Regions from separate parts of the Halomonas sp. Cn5-12 genome, predicted to be linked through region 2. Evidence: predicted binding sites of a transcription regulator. Region 2 holds the regulator's gene; each other region holds the start of a gene.

Region 1 (8,016 bases), on a different contig from region 2:
TCGTCAAGCTCACACGCACGCCGGTCAACGCGTTGTCGTGCTGATTGACGAATACGACAAACCGATTTTGGATAACCTGCTTAACCCTGCATTAGCCCGCGAGCTGCGTGAAGGGCTTAAAAATCTCTATAGTGTGCTGAAGGATGCCGACCCCCATTTGCATTTCGTGCTGCTCACTGGGGTCTCCAAGTTCAGCAAAGTCAGCCTGTTTTCAGGGTTAAATAACCTCAACGACATTACGCTAGATACACCATATGCGGATATTTGCGGCTATACCGACCACGATATTGATACCATATTTGCCCCCGAGCTTTCCGGCCTTGACCGCGACGAGATCCGCCGCTGGTACAACGGCTACCGCTGGGGTGGGCAGGATGTGCCCAGCGTATACAACCCTTTTGACGTATTGCTGTTACTACAAAAACGTATTTTTAGCCCCTACTGGTTTGAGAGCGCGACTCCTACGTTTCTGGTCGATGTACTGACGCAACGCGGCGTGTTTACGCCCGCACTCAGCCAACTACAGACGGAAGCAGAGCTACTGGGGCGCTTCGATGTTGACCATATCGCCACGGAAGCGCTGCTATTCCAAACGGGTTACCTAACGGTACACGCCACCGAAGAACCCATGACAGGCTACCGCCTTTACACACTGGGTTACCCAAACCGCGAAGTAGAAACCAGCCTTAACCAAGCGCTTTTGCCACTACTAGGCCTTCAAGAACCACCCCGGGAACGACTAACGCTGTTCCGCCTGCTACAGGCTCATGATCTCGCGGGCCTAGGCATCCACCTCAAAGCACTGTATGCCGGTTTACCCCACGACTGGTACCGAAACAATCCTATTGCCCAGTACGAAGGCCACTATGCCAGCGTGTTCTACAGCCATTTCGCTGCGCTAGGTGTAAAGGTAACGGTGGAAGATGCTAGCCACCATGGCAAAGTCGATATGAGCGTCGACTTTAACGGCCATATCTACCTGTTTGAATTCAAAGTGGTTGAACAGCTACCCGAAGGTAAAGCGCTAGAGCAGATTAAAGCCAAAGGCTACGCCGACAAACACCGCGCCAGCGGCAAGCCGATCCACTTGGTGGGCGTTGAGTTTTCAAGCGTTCAACGGCAGATAGTCGCGTTTGACGTGGAGACGCTTTAAGTTAGGTTTAGCCAGCAATAAAAGAGTGGTACAACATGTGTATTTAGACAGGAGTATCCATGGCGCTAATCGCACCATGCAAGCCCGCTAAGCACGAACTACCCCGCACTTCCGCATGCTAGACTACCCATCGTTTGCACAGCGCCACCCTTGGAGGACAGCATGCCAGCTACTCATCGCCGTAAACTGCCCATCGGGATTCAGACCTTTTCCGATATTCGCGAAGGCGGCTACTACTATGTCGATAAAACACCGTTCATTGAGAAGCTGGCCAACCAAAATAAATACTACTTCCTCTCTCGCCCGCGCCGGTTTGGCAAAAGCCTATTGCTGGATACGTTAGGCTGCCTGTTTGAAGGCCGCCAAGCACTGTTTGAAGGCCTATATATTTACGATAAGTGGGACTGGCAGCAGCGTTACCCCGTGGTGCGTTTAAGCTTTGGGAGCGGGGTGATGCAAACACGTCAGGAATTGGACGTACGTATCCGCGACCAGTTGCGCACCGAACGTGAGCGGCTTGGACTAACGCTCACCTACGATACCGATATCGCCGGTGAGTTTGAGCAGCTTATTCGCCAAGCCCACTCGCACTATGGCCAACGTGTGGTAGTGCTAATCGATGAGTATGACAAACCCATTCTGGACAATATCCTAGACGGCGATAGGGCGCGTGAACTGCGCGAGGGGCTAAAAAACCTCTATAGCGTGCTGAAAGATGCCGACCCCCATTTGCACTTCGTGCTGCTCACCGGCGTCTCCAAGTTCAGCAAAGTCAGCCTGTTTTCGGGGTTGAATAACCTACGCGATATCACGCTTTCAACAGACTATGCGGCCGTTTGTGGCTATACCGACCATGATGTAGATACAGTGTTTGCCCCCGAGCTTCCCGGCCTTGACCGTAACGAGATTCGCCGCTGGTACAACGGCTACCGCTGGGGTGGGCCAGAAGTTCCCAGTGTTTATAACCCCTTTGATGTGCTGCTATTGCTCGAAGAGCGTCACTTCAGCCCTTACTGGTTTGAGAGCGCCACCCCTACGTTCCTGGTGGATATACTGACACAACGCGGTGTGTTTACGCCTGCGTTGAGCCAGCTGCAAACAGAGGCAGAATTACTGGGGCGCTTTGATGTTGACCATATCGCTACAGAAGCGCTGCTATTCCAAACGGGTTACCTAACGGTACACGCCACCGAAGAACCCATGACAGGCTACCGCCTTTACACACTGGGTTACCCGAACCGCGAAGTAGAAACCAGCCTTAACCAAGCGCTTTTGCCACTGCTAGGCCTTCAAGAACCACCGCGAGAACGGCTAACGCTGTTTCGTCTGCTACAGGCGAACGATCTCGCGGGCTTAGGCCTCCATCTCAAAGCGCTCTATGCCGGTTTACCCCACGACTGGTACCGAAACAATCCTATCGCCCAATATGAAGGCCACTACGCAAGCGTTTTTTACAGCCACTTTGCAGCGCTGGGTGTCGATGTGACGGTGGAAGACGCCAGCCACCACGGCAAAGTGGATATGAGCGTCGACTTTAACGGTCATATCTACCTGTTTGAATTCAAAGTGGTCGAGCAGCTACCCGAAGGTAAAGCGCTAGAGCAGATCAAAGCCAAAAGCTACGCCGACAAACACCGCGCCAGCGGCAAGCCGATCCACTTGGTGGGCGTTGAGTTTTCAAGCGTTCAACGGCAGATAGTCGCGTTTGACGTGGAGACGCTTTAAGTTAGGTGTAGCCAGCGATGAAGAGCTGGGATTACGCCCAACACCGCTGAGCGGCGTGTTCAGTATTGAAAAGGCGTCTGCCGACAGGAAAGGGCTGCAGCAAGCCGTTGATCGCATTGTTGCCATCATACAAGCCTCTCCTGATAAAGAGCGGATCGATAACATTATCACCCGCTGGCTCAAACGATATCTTCAGCGGCTAGGAGCCAAGGCAAACCTAGACCAGCTCACAAGCTTGATGGAGGACAAAGACATGTTGGCAGAAAATCTTGAAAACTGGGCGCAGCAAGAACGGCAAGCGGGCATTGAAAAAGGCACAAAGCTAGGCATTGAACAGGGCACAAAGCTAGGCATCGAAAAAACTGCGCGCAACCTACTGAAGCTTGGCGTACTGAATAACGATCAGATTGCCGAGGCAACCGGGTTGGATCTAGAAGACATTGCCAAGCTGCAAACAGAGCTACAGCGCTAAACCCTCGCCCGCCCTTGAATCACCGCATTAAAGCCTGCCGGGGTAATCGGCTGCTGTTCGGCATCGACCACCGTGCCCCCTAAGCGCGCCAGCTTTTTAGAGAGCGATACCAACTTCGCTAGCTGGAGCTTGCTAGGCGTTAGCGTGCGGCTGTTTTTAACAATTTTAATGCTCACCCCTTTGACTGGCGGTTGGCTCGCTGGTGATTCGGTTAAGGGGGGAAGCTGACCAGCGCCTACGGCATTTTCGATGACGATCGGCGTGCGCGAGGAATCCTCTGTCACGGCAAAGGTTTTGCTGCGCTGTTCGTATACCGCATCCAGGGATGACAGCGTTACGCCCAAGCGATCATTCAGCGCAGGTGAGGGCGCTTCAAACAGCACTTGCACCTCCCAAGCGGCGCTCTGTTGATTGAGTAACACCGGTGCTGACTGGGGAGAGAGTGAACCATTGGAAACGACAGCTGCCCCCTGGGCAACAGGCACGCCACCCGCCCTTCCACGTACCAGAAATAGATATAGTGCTACACACCCACAAGTAAAACTTAGCCAAAGCGCACCAATCGCCACCACCAATACAAGCGTTTGCGTGTCCATTACCTTTATCTCATGCTGTTAGCCAAACAAAGCTTTATTTTTATGCATGAAACATTAGCCTAGGACAGAAAATTTGCAAGCTAACTATCTGTTACATTATGTCACTCTGTGTTGAGCATCCCCATTGTATGCTCGCGCTGCTGCTTGATAGCGCTGTCCAAAATATCCAACAGTGCCTGGTAATCTTCTGGCATGGAAGCATCCAGCCCGTGTTGCTCTACCCGCGCTATCGTTGCCTGGGTTTCACGAATCAGCGTTTGTAACGCGAGCGCTACTTGTTCATGCTCCTCGGGCTGCATACTCACTTAATGGCCTTGCTGCAGGCGCTGTACCCGCGCATACAGCTGCTTGGCGTTTTCAACCGCTGTGGCTTCATACGCATCCAGGGTGAGCAGCATATCTTTACGCGGGTCGTGCATCGCTGCTTCCAGCTCGTTACGGTAGCGTTTTAGCAGATGCTCCAGGTTCATACGAATCATGGTGAGTTCCAACTCGAACTCCGCCTTCAGCTTGGCGTAGCGCTCTTTTTTTTCAGGCGCTGTGCTGCTGGCTTCCACAACGGCACTGATTGTCAGTTTAATCTGCTTTTCAACCGCATTGAGCTTGGGGACGAGGTCATTGATGACCTCTCGGGCTGAGATGGTGGTCGTCGATATACTCATATCACATCCTAAAAAACCGGCCCTTTTGGGGCCGGTTAGTTGTACTACATTGTTGCAAAAGCAAGCACTTTATCGTAAAGGCGCTTCAGATTAACCCAGCAGAGAAAGAACGTTCTGCGGAATCTGGTTGGCCTGTGCCAGTACGGAAGTGCCGGCCTGCTGCAGAATCTGCGCACGGGTCATATTAGCTACTTCAGTAGCGTAGTCGGCATCTTCGATGCGTGAGCGTGCAGCAGAGAGGTTAGTCTCGGTCGTGCTCAGGTTCTCAATAGCAGATTCCAAGCGGTTCTGGATCGCACCGAGGTCGGAGCGCAGAGCGTCAACAGTAGAAAGCGCTTCATCTACATCGCCCAGTGAAGAACGCTCGGCTTCTGAAGTTGCTTCAGTGGTGAAACTATCATCTGCTTTTTGGTAGATACGCTCACCAAACTCATTAGTTACATTGCCGTTTTCTTGAGCATAGTAAGTGGTAGTTTCAGTGGTTTCTGTAGCTTCGGTTAGATCGCCCGCTTCAGTCACTCTGATGGCGTCGCCATCTGCCAGAGCACCCACTGTTGCGCCTGAGGTAACATTTCCGCCAGCCGCCACATCAAAATCAGTAACAGTTTGATCTGCATCAGCATCATCTGTCACAGTGACACCTGCTGCCAGCACAACATTACCGCCATCAGCTTCAAGCATACCGACGACGCTTTCTTTACTTGCCTCAATACCTGTAACAGTAATACCAGCAGCATTTGAGCCAGTAAATGTTGTTCCAGAATCAGCGATTTCGATAACGGCATTACCGATTTGGTTTGCATCGATATCGGCACCAACAGTCAATGTTGTAGAGCCATCAGCAGCCGTCAGCGTAGTAGTGCCAGTGTTATCTCCTGCCATCAACGTTGCGAGGTTATCTACTGTCGCATTGGCATAAGTAGCGTTGTTACCGTTAGTGGTAGCTGTCAGGTTACCATCACCATCAATGAAAAGGGCCTCATCATTGCTGTTCATGATGGAGCCATCTTCATTAATTTTTACATCAACCTCTTGGCCACCAACTGTAATGGTAGCTGAAGTAGGACCTTCACCTGCCCCCGGAGTCAGTGCACTGGCGACAGAGCTAGCATTGGCAGCAGTAGACAAGTCATAGGTAAAATTGTCATTCGCTTCATTGTAGGTTAGAGATTCTGTGCTGAACGCGACATCAGCATCGCTAGCAAAATCATCAAAAGCAGTAGGTGAAGCTGAACCCACAGTGACAGTAGCGCCATCATCCAACTTCGCTACCAGATCGGCAGAAGTCATCTGGTCAGTAGCTGTAGTTTCTGTCTTGGAATAGGTGACCGAGTTATTTGCGTTGGTAACGCCAGCTGCGAAGCCTGCTAACGTCAAATCCTCTTTAGTGGCTGCTTCGTTATCAATCTCTCCAGCACCAGTGACATTGAAGCCTTCCATACCCAGCGTTTTAACATTGATTTCTTTTAGGTCGATGGTAATCGCTTCACCATCGTTAGCACCCACCTGGATTTTCATGCCCTGGTCAGACTGCAGCACTTTGGTATCGTTGAAGCTAGTTTCGTCAGAGATGCGCGTGATCTCGTTCAGGCGTTGGTTGATCTCGTTCTGAATTGAATCGAGGTCATTTTGAGAGTTGGTACCGTTTTCAGCCTGAACTGCCAACTCACGAATACGCTGTAAGTTGTCGTTGACTTGGTTAAGAGCGCCTTCTGCGGTCTGTGCAACGGAGATACCGTCGTTGGCGTTACGCTGTGCGGTTGCCAAACCGGTGATCTGTGCAGACATACGGTTAGCGATGGCCTGACCAGCCGCATCATCCTTGGCACTGTTGATGCGCAGGCCAGAGCTCAAACGCTCCATAGAGGTGGTCAGAGCATTTTGTGATTTGGACAGGTTTTGCTGGCCAATCATGGAGGTAATGTTGGTATTGATCACTGACATGGTGATTCTCCTTGCTGGAACACTGGCCTAGAAGGCCCGCTTTTCGGCCACTGTGTGTGCCGTCATATTAGTTAACGGCTTACTGAAGAGAATCTTTAGGATAGATACCAAAAATTTATGTAATTTTTAGTGAACGCGCAGCTAAGCCATACGGTTGAGACGCTGTATTTTTTTGCGCGAACGCGTATTGTATCTCCACTTGCATATTCGATAGGAAATACCCATGTCAACCACCTACCTACCTTTGCTACTGGCTGGCATCGCTGTTGTGCTAGGGCTAATAAGCGTTGTGCTGTTTTACAAGGTGGTGATTGCACCACGTAAGGCCGAGCCTTCCTCTCAGCAGGCCCCTGCTCCCTTACCTACTTCCTCAGCAAAGCAGGCGGATACCCCCAGCTATCAAAGCCAGCCTAAAACAACCAGCAAGCAAAGCCAGCCTAAAACAACCAGCAAGCAAAGCAAAAAGCCAACCCAGCAGTGTTTGTTTGTGATGTTTGATGCGCCCAGCCAAGCCATTAACCAAGCGCTGGGGGAGATGCTCACCGAGAAAAATGCTTTTTACGAGGCGGAGCTAGGCGCCTTTCACCTACCGCCAGGGCTGCAGGGCTACCCGATTATGCTGGCTAGCGCTACCTCGCCGGGTAAGCTGCCGCCGCTACATAAAGAGCATAAAGAGGGGGAGCATACGCCGGTGCAGGGGGTGTCGATCTTGATCCGCTTTTTGAACACGCGAAAGGTGTCGCGCAACCCGGAGGACTTAATTACCTTCACCCATGAGGTGGCGGCACTGGGTGGCAAAATTTTGGATGCTCAGCGTAAACCCATCACGGAAGAGAGTTTGGCGGCCATGTACCGAGAGGGGGAGTAGCTGGAAGTGGTTAGGTTGCTTTGTTGTTGTGCCCTGCAATTACATGGGGCGCATTAAGAAGGGTGCCGAAATCTGTCGCCCGTTGAAGCGGCCTTCCACTTTAGACTGACTTTCACTTTTAGCTGGCTTCTACTTTTAGCTGAAGCTCTGTGAGGGAAGCCTTATGAGTGCCCCAGGGAGTTTGTAAGGATAGGGCTTATAGTGAATTCAGTGCTTGGTTTCGGCGCGGAGTTTCGCTACTTCTTCCAAGGGGAGTTCTTCAATCTCGGCAATGAGCTGGTCGCTCATTTCTGTTAAAGCAATCAGCTTGCGCGCTGCGTTGCGCTTGCCCTCTAATGCCCGCTGTTCGGCTTCCTGACGACCTTCTTGCCGGCCTTCTTGGCGGCCTTTTTCAATACCTAAGCGCTCAATGGTGTTCACGTAAGGCATGTGTTTTTCCTCCTGTATCGCATAAACCGCTTGCGCAAAATCAGGGTCTAGGCGTTTTGGTAACTGGATCATCCAATCGATAATGTTAAATAGCCGTAAAATTTGTTCGCGGTTGTAGCCACGCTCATATAAAAGCTTAATGAGGGCTACTTTGGTGTCTTTACGCG
Region 2 (8,016 bases):
CCGCCGCCAGCCGTTGCCAACGACTCAAAGCGGTGCAGACACCGCCTACGAGCACCTACGGCAGTTGATGGCCCGGGTTGGCTTCAGTACAGAGCTGAGCGAAGAGGTGCTGGAAGCATTGCCAGATGAGTTGAGCGCGCTCGAGGCTACTAACGACGCGCCGCTTAACTGGCTGCGTGAGCAGTTAATGGCACGGCTTAACGTGCTGCAGCACGAAGAGAGCTTCTTTGATCAAACGGGCATCGTCGCATTGGTTGGCCCCACTGGGGTGGGTAAAACGACCACTACTGCGAAGCTTGCGGCACGCTTTGTGATGCGCCACGGCACTCGCCCAGTGGCGCTAGTGACCACCGATAGCTTCCGTATCGGCGCTCATGAGCAGCTGCGCATTTATGCACGGCTCTTGGATACGCCCATGTATGCCCTAGACGCTGAACAGCCGATTGATGAATTGGTTGGTCGGCTACAAGGTAAGCAGTGGGTGATTATTGATACCGTGGGGATGAGCCAGCGGGATCAGCGGGTGATTGAACAGATCGCCCATTTACAGGGTGGGAAGTCCACCGTGCGTCTGGTGCTGTTGCTCAACGCCGCCAGTCAGCCGGAAACGCTAGAAGAAGTCGTATTGCGCTACCGCCAAGCGGCGAGAGCTGCAGGTGCCGAGTTAGACGACTGTATCATCACGAAGCAAGACGAAGCTGGGCGGCTTGCGCCGGTATTAGACATCGTCATGCGCCACGGTATGAGGGTGCTGTTTGGCTCCTATGGCCAGCAGGTGCCAGAAGATATGGTGGTCGCGACACCACCCGCACTGATTGATCAAGCACTGTCGGCCAACGTTTCGAGTAGCGCGCGTGCTGAAACAGCCCCACTCAGCTTGCCACGCTGGTCGCGGGATGTGTTAGGGCAGGGGCGCAGGCTCTCCTCGGTGTTAACCCGCTTGCGTCAGCGGGTCGTCGATTTTCACCGCTTGGAAGCCGCCTGGGACATCGCAGCGCTGCCGGGGGTGATACAAGACCAGCGCCTAGATGAGCTGTTAGCCGGAGCCTCCACCACTCGTGACGCGTTAGGGGTGGTTTGGTCGCCCCGCCGCAACGAGCGAGGTTGTGACTGGTCGATGCCAGATGTTGCCCTGAATGAGCAAGGTGCTTGGCTGGCACTGACTCGCCTTCAGCACCGTCAGCTAGCGGGCTGGCAGCCACGTTTGGTGCGTTGTGCAGGAGATGTTGCGGTTCATCTGCTGCCTACCCTGCCAGACGCTGAGGCGCTGGCTTGGCTAAACGCTCAGCATCTGACGTGGGTCAGCATGGTGCCCGCGAGCCAGCGGGTATACTGCCAGGGCGAGCGCTATACCCTGCGTTCCCTGTTCCAAGAAAGCACCTTAACCCATAGCGTGGGCATCCGTTTCCGCGGGCAAAGCATGCAGCTTTCCAGCGCCTATGTTGAAGCGCAGGACGTATCAGGTAACCCCGTATTGGCGTGGGTCGGTGAGGTAAGCGACCCTGAAAGCACTAAGCGAATCGTGCGCCGCTACTGGCTAACGCCTGCACGTTTGGGCAGCGATGTGTTAACGCTTTTAATCACTCAACTGCAGAGTGACGGACTGGCATCGCTCACCAAGCGTGCTTGGCAGCAGCTTAAAGAGGCCGATGGGGGTGATGTCAGCAGCGAGCTGCGCCTGCTGATGGCCAGCGGCGCGGCTGCAGTAGCTGGCCATCTAGATATCGTTGACGATGAGGACGCTCAGGCCCTGCGAGCCGATTTGCTGCGCTTGTTAGGAACCCAGCGCAAGCGGCGTGATACGGCACTGCTTGATGCATTAGTACACGTTCTGATGGCGCGCGATGCCATTCGTCAGCTAGGTAGCGTCAGTCGTGAGGGCGTGGTATGAGTGGCCAGGATCAGGCGGCTGGCCTGCGCAAATGGGCCGATTTACAGCGCCAGCAGCGCGGTGCTGATGAAGTCGGCCATAACGTGGAAAGTGACGAGGCAGTGCCTGCCGCACCCGTTAACGAAGAGAAAGCCGCCGCGCATACCCAGGAGGCCATGGCACCGACGGTAGCTGCTGCTGCCGAGCCTGCCACCGTGGCGCCTCCAAGACCGAAAAAAACGTTAGTGGTAGTAGGCTTACCTCATGCTGGCGCAGCGCAGGTGGACAAAGTGCGAGGTCGGCTGGGGCAATGGTCGGCCCTTGGAAGGCAATGGGCAGGAGACCCACATGATTGGGATGTTCATATTGTCATGCCTGACAGCGCCTCGCTGACTGACTTAGCCGAGCGTTACTCACGCTGGGCGTTGTGGATCAACAGTGATGCTGACGCCTTTGCCACCATGTACCGAGTGTTGCGCCAATTACGCGAGCATGGTGGTCCGCAGCGTCTTCTAGCCCTTCATGAACCCCACCTGCCGCGCCGGGGGTTGCTGGATAATTTGGGCAATGCTTCCGCTCGTTATTTAGATATTGAGCTTCTGCTGCTGGCGCGCTAGCGGCGGGCCAGGGTGCATGTGTCGCTCAAGGGGAGAGTTATGCAGAGTTTGGCGAGTTGGGTAAGTAACGCTAAGCAGATGGCTATTGAGGCGTTGATAAAACCTGCAAAGTTGTTAACAGTAAGAAAAATGGGCTGTTTAGGGCTAGTAGCAGGGTTATGGCTTTTCGCGTTGAATACGCAGGCCGCAACCGGCAGTTGGAGCAGCCAAGTGCCTAGTGTGATGGTAGCAATGAGCGACCGTACCAGCAGCAGCCAGGCGATAACCCCGCCAGCGGGCGTCCCACTGCGTAATGCTGTGCTGTCGCGAATTCAATGGCGCTTTGAATCACCGCCGGGAACGCCTGTGAACGCTTGGCTATGTCATCCTGAACGCTGTGTTGCACTATCAGGCATGCGCGGTAGCACGACCGCTCTATCGGGAATGTTGGCGAGCGCACCGCTGTACTTTCGGTTTACGCTGCAGCCAGGGCAACGCCCTGTGCGAGTACAGGGGTTACAAGTGATCGTGAACTATCAGTAAAGGTTGTTAAGCCGCGAGGCACGAGGATGTATACAGCACAAGGCAGGATCAAACAGAGTGAGCTGTTAACTCAATACATGCCACTGGTGAGACGTCAGGCCTTAACGCTGCAGGTAAGGTTGCCCGCGAGTATTGAGCTGGATGATCTGATCCAGGCGGGTATGGTGGGCTTGTTAGAGGCATTAGGGCGCTTTGATGCTGCCCAAGGAGCAACATTTGCTACCTTTGCAAGCCAGCGCATCCGTGGCGCGATGATGGACGAGCTGCGCACTCGTGACTGGCTGCCCCGCAGCGTACGCCGCTCGGCACGGGCGGTAGATGATGCTGTGCGTCGTTTAGAGCAGCAGCTGGGGCGCCCCCCGGAAGAGGGGGAGATTGCCCGTGAACTGGAGATGCCGCTAAGTGATTACCAGCAACTGCTCAACGATACCAATAGCGGGAAATTATTGCCGTTCGAAGAGCTCATTGCGGATGGCGGCGAGCCTGCGGGGGACGACACTCACCGACAGCCGTTTGAACAATTATTGGATGAACAGCAGCGGCAAACGCTGATCGACGCCATTGAAGCACTGCCCGAGCGCGAGAAGCTGCTAATGGCGCTGTATTACCAAGAAGAGATGAATCTAAAAGAAGTGGGCGCTGTGCTCGGTGTCACCGAATCACGGGTTTCACAGCTTCACAGCCAGGCGGTGAGTCGGCTGCGTGCTCGCCTACATGAGACTAATTAACCCTCTCACTCACTAACCATAACCGGCGAGGAGCCGTTGATGAATCCATCTACGCTGATCGGTATATTTGCCAGCATGCTGTTGTTGGTAAGCGTTTTATTTTTTACCGCAGAGTCTCCCGAGAGCTTTATTAACTTACCGGGGCTTGCCATTGTGGTCACTGGCACGCTGGCGGCCACGTTTATCAGCTATCCGCTGAAAGAAGTGCTGCGTGTGGTGCGTCTGGTTGGTTTAGTTTTCCGCCGTGAAAACACCTATGTGCGAGATGACATCAATGAGTTGGTTTCCATGTCGCGCCTTTGGTTTAAGGGGGATGTTAGAGCGGTTGAGAAAGAACTGGAACATACCCGTAATCCGTTTTTGCGCACCGGTATTCAACTGGTCATTGCGAATACAAAAGAGGATGAAATCTTCGACATGCTGCGCTGGCGTATTGCGCGGCTGAAAGCCCGCGAGCATGCTGAAGCCCAAATTTTCCGCACCATGGCCACCTATGCACCGGCCTTTGGCATGATTGGTACTTTGGTAGGCTTGGTCAACATGCTCGAAGTGATGGATGCGGGTGACCTGGAAGTAATTGGGCCCCGGATGGCAGTGGCGCTGTTGACTACTTTCTATGGCATCCTGTTGGCCAATTTGGTGTTTAAACCGATTGCCGTGAAGCTAGAGCGGCGTACGGAAGAGCGCCTTATCACTATGAACATGGTGCTGGAAGGCATTTCGCTAATTACCAAGCGCCGTCTGCCATCGTTTATTGAAGAGACGCTTAACTCCTTCGTAGCGAATTACCACGACGAAATTCGTGACTCGAACGTTAAGCCTCGGCCCGATATGGGTGCCGCATTAAAAGGGTAGCGCCATGCTCGACCGCGACTCACGGCATGCTTTGGAGCTTCCCGCCGAAGTGGGGGAGAGTGACGAGAGCTGGCTGACCAGTTACCTGGATGTATTGACGCTGCTGATTACCCTGTTTGTACTGCTGTTGGCGCTTACGCCATCCGGCGGTGGCGAAGGGAGTGAAAGCAGTATCATGGATCCCTCGAATGCCGTTACGTCACTGCCATTGGCTAGCCTAGCCACAGGAATACTTCCCCGCCACGATGGCTTACATCCCCAAATGGCAGGGCTTGATATCCCTGGAGTGAGTGTCTCCCAGGGGCAAGAGGGCGTTACGCTACGTATTGACGATAGCCTTTTATTTCCCAGTGGCAATGATGTGCTAACGCCCCAGGGGCAAGTTGTGTTAGAACGGCTCTCTCCGGTGCTACAGGCTTTTGATGGTCAAATTTCCGTTGAGGGCCACACCGATAATGTGCCGATCGCGACCGCTCGGTTTCCGTCTAACTGGGAACTCTCAGTGGGACGAGCTATCGCAGTGGTACGCCAGTTAGAGCGGCAAGGTATTGCCATTTCACGTATGCGGGCCGTCGGCTATGCCGACACCCAACCCATGGAAAGTAATGCTACTGCGGAAGGGCGAGCTGCCAACCGACGCGTTGAGCTGTTGCTGAAGCAACAGGTCAAGGGGTAAAGAGATATCTCGAGGCTATCTTCGTGTCGAAGCATCATTCGCTACTGACAGCTGTAAAACGCTGATGGCCCGGGCCGATGCCGCTATGTATCAAGCCAAGCACAGCGGCCGTAATCGAGTAGAGGTTGCGGAAGAGCGTGCGCTTAACCCGGAGGAGCAGGTGCCTCTGTGATAGAGGCGCCGCTACACAGCGACTGCATGCGTTGAATGGCATCGCCAGCACCTTCCAAACTAAAGGTCATGTACCACGGTTCCTGCTCACCCTGGTCAAATCCTAAAAACAGCTGCTCGCCCGACTGCATCTCAGCGATCAGCGTCTCCATATCGCTCAAATAAAAATGGGCATAAAAGCCGTCATCGCCCCGCTCGGTAATAAACTCCGCCATGGTATCGACAATCGGGTTGTCACCAATCCGCAGCCGAGTGGGTACCAGATTCACCGCTCGGCTCTCACCCTGCTGCTGCGCTAGGGTGACGCGCATCTCCAGCCACGGTAAATCACAGACTCCTTGAGTAGCATTTATGCTTAGCGTGGCATCGGAGTAGCTGTGGGTCTCTACAGCACGAAAGTGGCGCTCTTCTCCTAGGGTCAGCGCCATGGATTGCCAGTGCCCATGGGTAGCCACTGTTTCCACATTAAATGTAGCGGCCAATGAAAGGGGAGCTGTGACAAGCAGCATGGCGGTGACGGCGAAAGTTGATGTTTTCAGGAAGTTCATAGGTCGTATCGTCATCGAAAACTTTAAGCCTATAGCGTGTTGGGAATAAGCAAAAGGGCAAGGTGCTGATTTTTCTATATCTAGTGTTGTTGGCATCAAAAAAACGGCCCATATAGTAGAAATTCGGGGCTATACTCCCCTACGATGCCGCGTATAATCGGCCCGTTTTTTAGCGCGATCGCTACCCATCGTGAAGGAGTTTCGTGAACATGAGTACCGCAGCCAAGGCGATGAAGACATCCAGTGAAGTCCCTATGCAGGCTCCATCTAGGGAAATCTGGGATGCCAAATATCGGTTAAAAGATCGTCATGGCCAACCGGTGGATCAAGATGTCGCAGCGACCTTTGAGCGCGTGGCTCGCGCCCTAGCCGCCGTAGAAGGTGAAAAGGCCGATGAGTGGCTACCCAAATTTCGCTGGGCGCTGGAAAATGGTGCTATTCCCGCTGGGCGAATTCTCTCTAATGCGGGAGCCGAAGCCTACAAGCCCGCCGTCAGTCTGATTAATTGCACCGTTTCTCGCACTATTCGTGACTCCATGCGCGATATCCTCGACTCCGTGGTCGATGCGGGTATGACATTGAAGTCGGGCGCCGGTATTGGCTACGACTTCTCGACCCTGCGCCATAAAGGTGCCTTTGTGTTTGGCGCAGGAGCGGGCACCAATGGCCCGCTGGCGTTTATGGATATCTACGACAAGATGTGCTTCACCGTGGCCTCGGCCGGAGGCCGTCGCGGTGCCCAGATGGGTACCTTCGATGTGGGGCACCCGGACGTGCGCGAGTTTATTCAAGCCAAGCGCGAAGCAGGGCGGCTGCGTCAATTTAACCTGAGCCTACTCATTACCGATGAGTTTATGGAAGCGGTGAAGCACAACGCCGATTGGCCGCTGGCCTTCCCACTGCATCCTGGTGAGAAAGAGGATGTGAGCGTCGAAGAGGTGATTTACCGCGACTGGCCGGTGGTGGAAGAGGGCTACACGGTGGATGCCGAAGGGCGCGTGGCCTGCCGTGTTGTCGAGGTGATTAAAGCTCGCGAGTTGTGGGACACGATTATGTCCTCCACCTACGACTACGCCGAGCCGGGCTTTATCCTGATCGATCAAGTCAACCGCATGAACAACAACTGGTTCTGCGAAGATATCCGCGCCACTAACCCCTGCGGCGAGCAGCCACTACCGCCAGAGGGCGCTTGCCTGCTGGGCTCGGTCAACCTGACCAAGTTTGTGATCGAGCCGTTTAGCGCCGAGCCGCGGTTTGATTGGGAGCGCTACCGTAAAGTCGTGGCGATTTTCACCCGTATGCTCGACAACGTGGTGGAAATTGCTGGCCTGCCGCTCCCCCAGCAACAGCGCGAAATTGAAGCCAAACGCCGCCACGGCATGGGCTTTTTAGGTCTTGGTTCGACCCTGACCATGCTGAAAATTCCCTACGGCTCTCAGGCGTCGCTGACGTTCACTGAAGAGGTCAGTCGTCATTTGGCGTTGGAAGGGTGGAAGCAGGCGCTGGAGCTTTCTAAAGAGAAGGGCATGGCGCCAGTGCTTGAAGAGGAGCACACCATTACGCCCAAGATGATGCGCGAGCGCCCTCAGCTCGCCAGCGACGGCTACGAGGTAGGCGACAAGGTGCCGGGGCGGATTCTGCACGCCCGCTATAGCCAATACATGGCCAAAGTGGCCGAGCTTGAGCCGGAGCTGGTAGCGCAGCTCGCCGAGCACGGTGCTCGCTTTACTCACCATAGTTCGATTGCCCCCACAGGCACTATCTCGCTCTCCATGGGCAACAACGCCTCTAACGGGATCGAGCCGTCGTTCTCCCATCGCTATTTCCGCAACATCATTCAGTCCGGTAAAAAGACCAAGGAGCAGGTGGAGGTAGTGTCGTTTGAGCTAGCGGCCTACCGCCACTTTATCGCTGCCGATGCGGTAGAGAGCGATCTGCCGGATTACTTTATTACCGCTGACGCGGTCACTCCCGAGCAGCACGTCGCCGTTCAAGCGGCAGCTCAGCAGTGGGTGGACTCGGCGATTTC
Region 3 (8,016 bases), on a different contig from region 2:
TGCCATTGGCATCGCGCTGTGCCGGTACTGCGCTGGCCCGCGATGTAAGGAGTACGCCTTGAACGACCCCATCATTACCATCGATGGCCTGAATAAAACCTACGAAGGTGGCTTTCAGGCGCTCACCCGTGTGGATTTAACCATCCAGCGCGGCGAAATTTTTGCACTGCTCGGCCCGAACGGGGCGGGTAAAACTACGCTCATTAGCTTGGTATGTGGCTTGGTCAATCCCAGCGAAGGCCATGTCATTGTCGATGGCTTCGACAGCGTGCGCGATTACCGCCAAGCCCGCGAGCGGATTGGCCTTGTGCCGCAAGAACTTACCAATGAAGCGTTCGAAACGGTCTGGAATACGGTGAGCTTCAGCCGTGGCCTGTTTGGTAAGTCCCCCAACCCCGCCCATATCGAAAAAGTGCTCAAGTCGCTCTCGCTGTGGGATAAACGGCACAACCGCCTGATGACCCTCTCCGGCGGTATGAAGCGGCGGGTGCTGATTGCCAAGGCGCTCTCCCACGAGCCACGCATTCTGTTTTTAGATGAGCCGACCGCCGGGGTGGACGTCGAGCTACGTCGGGATATGTGGAACGTGGTACGCGGACTGCGCGACGATGGGGTGACGATCATTCTCACCACCCACTACATTGAAGAAGCCGAAGAGATGGCCGACCGCATTGGCGTCATCAATCGCGGCGAGATCGTGCTGGTGGAAGAGAAAGCCGCGCTAATGAAAAAGCTGGGCAGCAAGCAGCTCACCCTGCAGCTCCACAGCCCGCTGGCAGAATTGCCGCCTGCGCTGGCGCAGGAAGAACTCAGCTTGACCGCCGACGGCTATGAGCTGGTCTACACCTACGATGGCCGCCAGGAAGAGGAGGGGCGAGGGATCTCTACCCTGTTAACGCAGCTAGAGCAGGCGGGCATCAGCTTTAAAGATCTACACACCCGGCAGAGTTCGCTGGAAGATATCTTCGTGGACCTGGTGAAGGAGCGCTCATGAACCTCTATCCCGTTCGTGCGATTTACATGGCGGAAATGGCCCGCACTCGCCGCACGCTGCTACAGAGCGTTGTCTCACCGGTGATCTCTACCTCGCTCTACTTTGTGGTGTTTGGCGCGGCGATTGGTTCGCGGATTACCGAAATTGGCGGGGTGAGCTACGGCGCGTTTATCGTCCCTGGTTTGATTATGCTGATGCTGCTGACCCAGAGCGTCTCGAACGCCTCGTTTGGCATCTTTTTTCCCAAGTTTTCCGGCAGCATCTATGAGATTTTGTCGGCGCCGATCTCCTATTTAGAGATTGTCGTGGGCTACGTAGGGGCGGCGGCCTCGAAATCGATACTGCTGGGGCTGATCATTCTCGGCACGTCCAGCTTCTTTGTGCCGCTTGAGATCGCCCACCCGTTCTGGATGCTGACGTTTCTGGTGCTGACCGCCGTCACCTTCAGCCTGCTGGGCTTTATCATCGGCATCTGGGCGGATGGCTTCGACAAGCTGCAGCTCGTGCCGCTGCTGGTGATTACCCCGCTCACGTTCTTGGGCGGCAGCTTCTACTCCATCGATATGCTGCCTCCGTTTTGGCAGAGCGTGACCCTGGCAAATCCGGTGGTGTACCTCGTCAGCGGCTTCCGCTGGAGCTTCTACGGCATTAGCGATGTCAGCTTAGGAGCTAGCGTGGCGATGATTTTGCTGTTTTTGGCGGCAAGCCTTGCCACCATTGCCTGGATTTTCCGCACCGGCTACCGCTTAAAGCCCTGATGCTGAAGTGACCTCTTCGACGTTTTTACAAAGGTAATGCCTGTTTATGCCGCTACTGCAAAGTACTGTCTACCGCCTTGAGCCATCCCTCGACGGCGAGCGCTTAAGTGTGACGGCCCCGCCTGCCGAGGCCGCCGCCGCCAGCGACGACACGGTGATGGCCAGCCTAGTGAATGCGCTAAACGACACCTACAACACCAAAGCGAAGGGCTGGGGGCGCTTCGCCGAGCAGGGCGAGCAGGCCGGGCCGCTGGTGGCGTGGCTCACGGCGTATCAAGCCGACGAGCAAACCTTTGCTCAGTTGGCCAGCGCCATGGCCGAGCGGCTGGCCCAAACGCTGCAGGGGCAGCTCTCGGTGGGCGGTTTCTTGGTCATCGCCCATCTGCGTCAAGGCGACACCGAAACGCTGTTCATGGCGCTCGTGCATCAGCGGGAAGGTATCGGCTTTAACGACGCGCACCAAGCGGTGCCCGCCGCCCAGCTAAACACGAGCCAACTCACCCTGGCGGCCCGCATCAACCTGACCCAGTGGCAGAGCGGCGCGGAAAGCACGCAGTACGTCTCGTTTCTAAAAGACCGGGGCGGTAAAAAGCTCGCCGATGGCGTAGCGGCGCTACTGGGCATGGAAGAGGGCATTGATGCCCCCGCCGAAACCCGCACGCTGCTGAAAGCCTTTAGCGACTACGTCGAAAAAGAGGACCTGGACGACGACGCCAGCCGGGAAAAAACCGATACTCTGGTTGATTACGCCAACGAGCAGCTGCGCCGAGGCGAACCCATGACGCTGGAAGAGCTCTCCGAGCTAGTGGATGAGAAGCAGCCCAAGGCGTTTTACGACCATATTCGCAACGCCGACTACGGCCTTTCGCCGGAAATCCCGCCGGACAAACGCACTATCAGCCAGTTTCGCCGCTTCACCGGGCGCTCTGGAGGCGTCTCGATCAGCTTTGATTCACACCTGCTGGGTTCCAGCATTGAGTATGACGAAACCCAGGACCGGCTGATCATCAAGCAAGTGCCCAAACAGCTCAAAGAGCAGCTTGCCAAGCGGAAAGAGTGACAAGGTTAAAAGGGCTTGAACAGGCAGCGTAAAGCTTGGGTGGCGAACGGCTCCAGGGGCTAACCTATAGAGGCCAAGCGATTAACCAAGCAGCGATGTTCAACAGGCCTGAGCTAAACAGATCGACGCGAAACATACCTACTTTAAACAGAGCTCAATGGCAAAGGAGCGCCGCAGTGCCCATGAAAGAAACGCAGGATGCGACGAATTTAACCGAACTGATCCACACCATGGAACGGATGGAGCGGGAAAACGCGCAGGTCAGTGTGGATGATGTGGTGCATGCGGTAGGGAGACGCTCGTTTGGGCCGCTGCTTCTATTGGCAGGCTTGATAACGCTGGCGCCGATTATTGGTGATATCCCCGGCATGCCAACGCTGATGGCGGTGTTAGTGCTGCTGACCTCTTCGCAGCTGCTGGTAGGGCGGGAAACGTTCTGGCTGCCTAAATGGCTGCTTAATCGTTCTTTATCACGGCAGAAGTTTGATAAAGCGCTGCACTACATGAAAAAGCCCGCCAAATGGGTGGATAGCTTGCTGGGCGTGCGCTTGGCTTGGATGACCGGCTACATCGGTATTCGGGTGACGGCCTTCGCTTGCCTGCTGGTGGCGTTAGCGATGCCACCCATGGAGTTCATCCCTTTCAGTGCCAATGGCGCTGGATTGGCACTCACGCTGTTTGGATTGGGGCTGGTGGCCAGAGATGGCCTGATGCTGGCGTTGGGGTTTTTGCTTACCGGCGTGACCTTCACGGTAGTAGTGATGAACCTGATCTAATGCTTTACTAGGCACTTTCGCTATTCGACGTAAATTAAGAAGGAGCTAAGTGCCTACGATGAGCAACTCACCCCATTCACCGCCACCCCCAAAACCTCCTCACCAGCAGTCCACATGGGAGCGGCGTATTGAAACCGCGCTGTGGAACTCGCGCTTTTTGGTCATGCTAGCGGTGGTGCCGAGCTTACTAGGCTCGCTGATGCTGTTTATTGTCGGCACGCTGGATATCCTTAAAGTGGTGGGCGATGTACTGCACTACTACTTGGTGGATGACACCCATAACATCCACGACACCCTGGTGCCCGATATCATTATCGCGGTGGATATCTACCTGATTGCCATCGTACTGCTGATTTTCGGGCTAGGCGTATACCGGCTGTTTGTCTCGCGTATCGACCAAGCGGAAGTACGCTACCCCGCACACCCCTTCAACGTTGCCTCGCTGGATCAGTTGAAAGACAAAATCGCCCGGGTGGTGATTCTAGCGGTAATTATCGAATTCTTCCGGGCGGTGGTGGATATCCGCTTCACCACGCCGCTGGATGCAATCTACCTAGCGCTCTCCGTGCTGGCGCTGGCAGCGGCGCTCTACTTGATGAGCTTGGCGCATAAGGGAGAGTAACAAGGCAAGCCGCGATAGAGGTGGCTGATTACGCAAAACAAAACAAAGCCTGCTAGGCTGGAAGGGTCAGCTCAAGGGTGAGCAACCATCTGCTTTCTCGAAAACGCAACAAGCAAGGAGTGCCATTATGCGTAACATCATCTATATCATCGGCCTGATCGTTGTTGTTCTGTTTATTCTTTCGCTGTTAGGCCTGCGTTAATCTCTGCCATGAATAACCCACGACCTGCATGATGCGATATTAGCGCTTCTAAACGCCCGCTCCCCCAGCGGGCGTTTTTATACGTGCTTCACCCCAACGTTAGGCGCAATCCGCTGCCCCTTGGCCAAACATATCAAACATCAGCTCGCGGCCCATGGCTGTTAACACAAAACGGCCATAGTCATTAAAAGTGGCGGCATCACTCTCTTCCAGCACTTGCTGGCAAAGCGCCCAACGGGGGTGCTGATGGCTCAGAGAGATCAACTCCTGGTGCGATAAACCACGCTGTATCAAGGTGATGGTTTCAAGGACGTGGCCGCTTTCATAAAGCAGTTCCGCTACGCTAGAAAGGCAGTGGCGCAAGCTGCGCTGTACGTGGAAGGAAGCAGTGGTCGCGGGGGATAATGCTTCAGCGGGCATGGTAGGTTGCTCCTGCAATCGTCGCAGCAAAATGGGTGTGCTGCAGTGCATTATAAAGCAGTAGGAGTGTTAGACCAAGGTCTATGTATTGGGTTGAGTTTTGCGTGTCATCTGAATTACAAGAAAGGTGTGGTAGTCTCGCAAGACTTCTTTTAGAGCTGGTTGATTATGCAGATTAGTGTCTTTGGTACCGGATATGTAGGGCTCGTGGCAGGTGCGTGTTTGGCGGATGTGGGGCATCAGGTCATCTGCATGGATATTGATGCTAACCGCATCGCACAGCTTAGCCGTGGTGAGATCCCTATTTTCGAGCCAGGCCTGAGCCAGCTGGTAGCGCATAATGTTGCCGCTGGGCGTTTGCGATTTACCACAGATACCGCGCAGGCGGTAACCGAAAGCGACACGCTGTTTATCGCGGTGGGCACCCCGTCAGACGAAGATGGCAGCGCTGATCTGCAGTACGTATTAAGCGTCGCGGAAAGTATCGGCCAGCACATGCAGGGCTATAAGCTGGTGGTTGATAAATCGACAGTGCCGGTAGGCACGGCCGAGCGTGTCAGCGACACCATCAGCCGCGTGCTACAGCAGCGTAAAGTTGAACACCCTTTTGATGTGTGCTCCAACCCTGAGTTTATGAAAGAAGGCGCTGCCATTGATGACTTCACCCGCGGCGCTCGCATTATCGTAGGCACCGAGAGCGAGCGGGTAAAAGAGCGCATGAAAGCCTGCTACGCGCCCTATAACCGCAACCACGACAAGCTGATGTTTATGAGCGTGCGAGCGGCAGAGCTGACGAAATATGCCGCCAACGCCATGTTGGCGACCAAAATTAGTTTCATGAACGAAATGGCGAATTTAGCGGAGCGCTTAGAGGTTGATATTGAAGATGTACGCCGGGGAATCGGAAGCGACCCGCGTATTGGCTATCACTTTATTTACCCTGGTTGTGGTTATGGCGGCTCCTGTTTCCCGAAAGATGTGCACGCCCTTGAGCAAGCCGCTTTGCAATTAGGTTACACGCCGGAATTATTAAAAGCCGTAGAAGCCGTTAATCAGCGCCAAAAACAAACGCTTTACACAAAATTGCAAGAGAGCCTCGGTAACTTAGAGGGGAAAGTGATTGCTATTTGGGGGCTAGCATTTAAGCCCGGCACTGATGATATGCGCGAAGCGCCCAGCCGAGCACTGATGGAAGCCCTGTGGGCAGCAGGCGCAAAGGTGCAAGCGTTCGACCCGGAAGCGATGGGTGAGTGCCGAAGGCTTTATGGCGAGCGTGACGACCTGATGCTCGCAGGCGATCGCATACAGGCAGTAAAAGGTGCAGATGCACTGGTTATTTGCACAGAGTGGAAAGAATTTCGCACCGTTGACTTCACTTGGTTAGCAAGCCAGCTAAACAATAAACTAATAGTAGATGGGCGTAATTTATACGCACCCAGCGCGTTGAGTGAGGCGGGTGTTTGCTATGTGGGTGTCGGTAGAAAGTCTTAATAAACATAGGTTTATAGCTTTGGTTTGTTGTTTCTGATAAATGGGTAAGCCCAGGGCTAATAAATTTGTTAAAGTTAATAGTCTCAATGCCGAATAAATCACTAATTAGCTAACTTGAATAATGGCTGCCGCAAAATCGGTAAGACGGCCGCACAACGCGAAAAAGGGACGTAACGCATGGCTTCCATTTCATCACTGGGTATCGGTTCAGGGCTTGATCTCAACGGCTTGCTAGACCAACTGCAAGAAGCCGAACGCGGCAAGCTGGAACCCATCGAGCGACAACTGGAAACCCAGCAAACCAAAATTTCCGCCTACGGCCAGCTGAAAACGGCCCTTTCTGCCTTTCAGGACGCAGCGGATGCTCTCAACGACAGCACACTGTATGAGAGCCTCTCGACCAACGTTAGCGGTGAAGCATTCACTGCCACGGCCAATGGCGAAGCGCAGCCCGGTAGCTATAACGTATCCGTCACTCAGTTAGCCACATCGGGCACCCTGGCAACCGAAAGCGTGCCGGATTCAACTGCCGCCCTGACCACAGAAGCGACCAAGCTGACACTCAACTTTGCAGGCGCTGAGCAAGCTGACGTTGTGGTAGACATTGCTGCCAACAGCACGCTTGAAGAAGTACGCGATGCCATTAACGCGAAAGAAGATAGTGGTGTCTCTGCCTCTATTATCTTTGATGGTGAAAATTACCGGCTAGCGCTTAATTCCACGCAAACCGGTGAAGACGCATCTATCTCAGGCATAACGCTAGGGGAGGAATTTGGCGGGCAGTTGAAATCAGAGTTTACGCAAGCAGGCCAAGATGCGAAATTGAATGTTAACGGTGTGGCCATCACTAGCCCTACCAACCAAGTAGAGGGAGCCATTCAAGGAGTAACACTGAACCTTCAGGAAGAGGGAAATAGCACCGTGGCAGTAGAGCAAGATACTCGTGCAGTACGCGAAGCGATAACCGGCTTTGTCGATGCCTACAACGATCTAAAAGGCACCATTGGCGAACTCACCAGCTTTAATGCTGAAACGGGCGCTGCTGGGGAGCTGCTGGGCGACAGTGCGGTACGCACGGTGGAGTCTCGTTTACGCAGTGTGCTGGGTGGAGGTATCGAAGGCCAGTTCTCCATGCTGACGGATATCGGTATTTCACTACAGCGCGATGGCACGTTGGAAATTGATAGCGGCAAGCTAGATGATGCCATTGCCAATAATCAGGATGCGCTCTCCGCCTTTTTTGCAGGCGCTGCCGATAACGAAGGCATGGCAGGCCAAGTGAACCAAACCATCGAGCAGTTGCTAGGCACTAATGGCACGGTATCCGGCGCGATTTCAGGCGCTGAAACCCGCATTGAGTCGCTGGGCGAGCGTTACACGCGCATGGAGCAATCCATCGAGCAGACCATTTCTCGCTACCGTACCCAGTTTGGTCAGTTGGATAGCATGATTGCCCAAATGAACCAAACCAGTGACTACCTCACTCAACAGTTTGATGCGTTGGATGCTCAGTTAGGCCGCAATTAAGCTAACATTGGCAAAAACGCTGCAAAACGACGCCTGCGCTAAGCAGGCGTTTTTGTTGGGGTAATGGGGTATTCGTAGTTAAGTGATAAAAAAGGCCTAAAGTTAGCCGCTGTTCCGTCGATAAAAAGACTATTAAACTCAGTCGCAACGCCACCGCTGGCGCACT

The links. The regulator FliA, encoded in region 2, starts transcription of late flagellar genes. The targets are predictions, from matches to a motif close to CTAAAGTTNNNNNNNNNNCNGCCGATA.
Region 1: L1249_RS08045 (flagellin N-terminal helical domain-containing protein) is a predicted target of FliA. The motif match lies at 6,625-6,651, and genes of this name have one in related genera.
Region 3: fliD (flagellar filament capping protein FliD) is a predicted target of FliA. The motif match lies at 6,392-6,418, and genes of this name have one in related genera.

The regions. Positions count from the first base shown of each region.
Region 1 covers NZ_JAKGAY010000010.1:82,098-90,113, reverse strand. The annotation lists gene L1249_RS08075 (ATP-binding protein) at 1-1,153, shown strand, start outside; gene L1249_RS08070 (ATP-binding protein) at 1,316-2,878, shown strand; gene L1249_RS08065 (hypothetical protein) at 2,859-3,350, shown strand; gene L1249_RS08060 (hypothetical protein) at 3,347-3,946, opposite strand; gene L1249_RS08055 (hypothetical protein) at 4,048-4,245, opposite strand; gene L1249_RS08050 (hypothetical protein) at 4,252-4,608, opposite strand; gene L1249_RS08045 (flagellin N-terminal helical domain-containing protein) at 4,699-6,552, opposite strand; gene L1249_RS08040 (cell division protein ZipA C-terminal FtsZ-binding domain-containing protein) at 6,776-7,420, shown strand; gene L1249_RS08035 (hypothetical protein) at 7,628-8,016, opposite strand, start outside.
Region 2 covers NZ_JAKGAY010000002.1:48,683-56,698, forward strand. The annotation lists gene flhF (flagellar biosynthesis protein FlhF) at 1-1,891, shown strand, start outside; gene L1249_RS01585 (hypothetical protein) at 1,888-2,487, shown strand; gene L1249_RS01590 (flagellar protein FlhE) at 2,659-3,009, shown strand; gene L1249_RS01595 (RNA polymerase sigma factor FliA) at 3,036-3,737, shown strand; gene L1249_RS01600 (motility protein A) at 3,777-4,592, shown strand; gene L1249_RS01605 (OmpA/MotB family protein) at 4,597-5,268, shown strand; gene L1249_RS01610 (hypothetical protein) at 5,412-5,987, opposite strand; gene L1249_RS01615 (adenosylcobalamin-dependent ribonucleoside-diphosphate reductase) at 6,197-8,016, shown strand, end outside.
Region 3 covers NZ_JAKGAY010000010.1:71,825-79,840, forward strand. The annotation lists gene L1249_RS07990 (ABC transporter ATP-binding protein) at 59-994, shown strand; gene L1249_RS07995 (ABC transporter permease) at 991-1,752, shown strand; gene L1249_RS08000 (nucleoid-associated protein) at 1,799-2,812, shown strand; gene L1249_RS08005 (exopolysaccharide biosynthesis protein) at 2,995-3,588, shown strand; gene L1249_RS08010 (YqhA family protein) at 3,647-4,210, shown strand; gene L1249_RS08015 (hypothetical protein) at 4,512-4,832, opposite strand; gene L1249_RS08020 (UDP-glucose dehydrogenase family protein) at 5,001-6,323, shown strand; gene fliD (flagellar filament capping protein FliD) at 6,501-7,850, shown strand.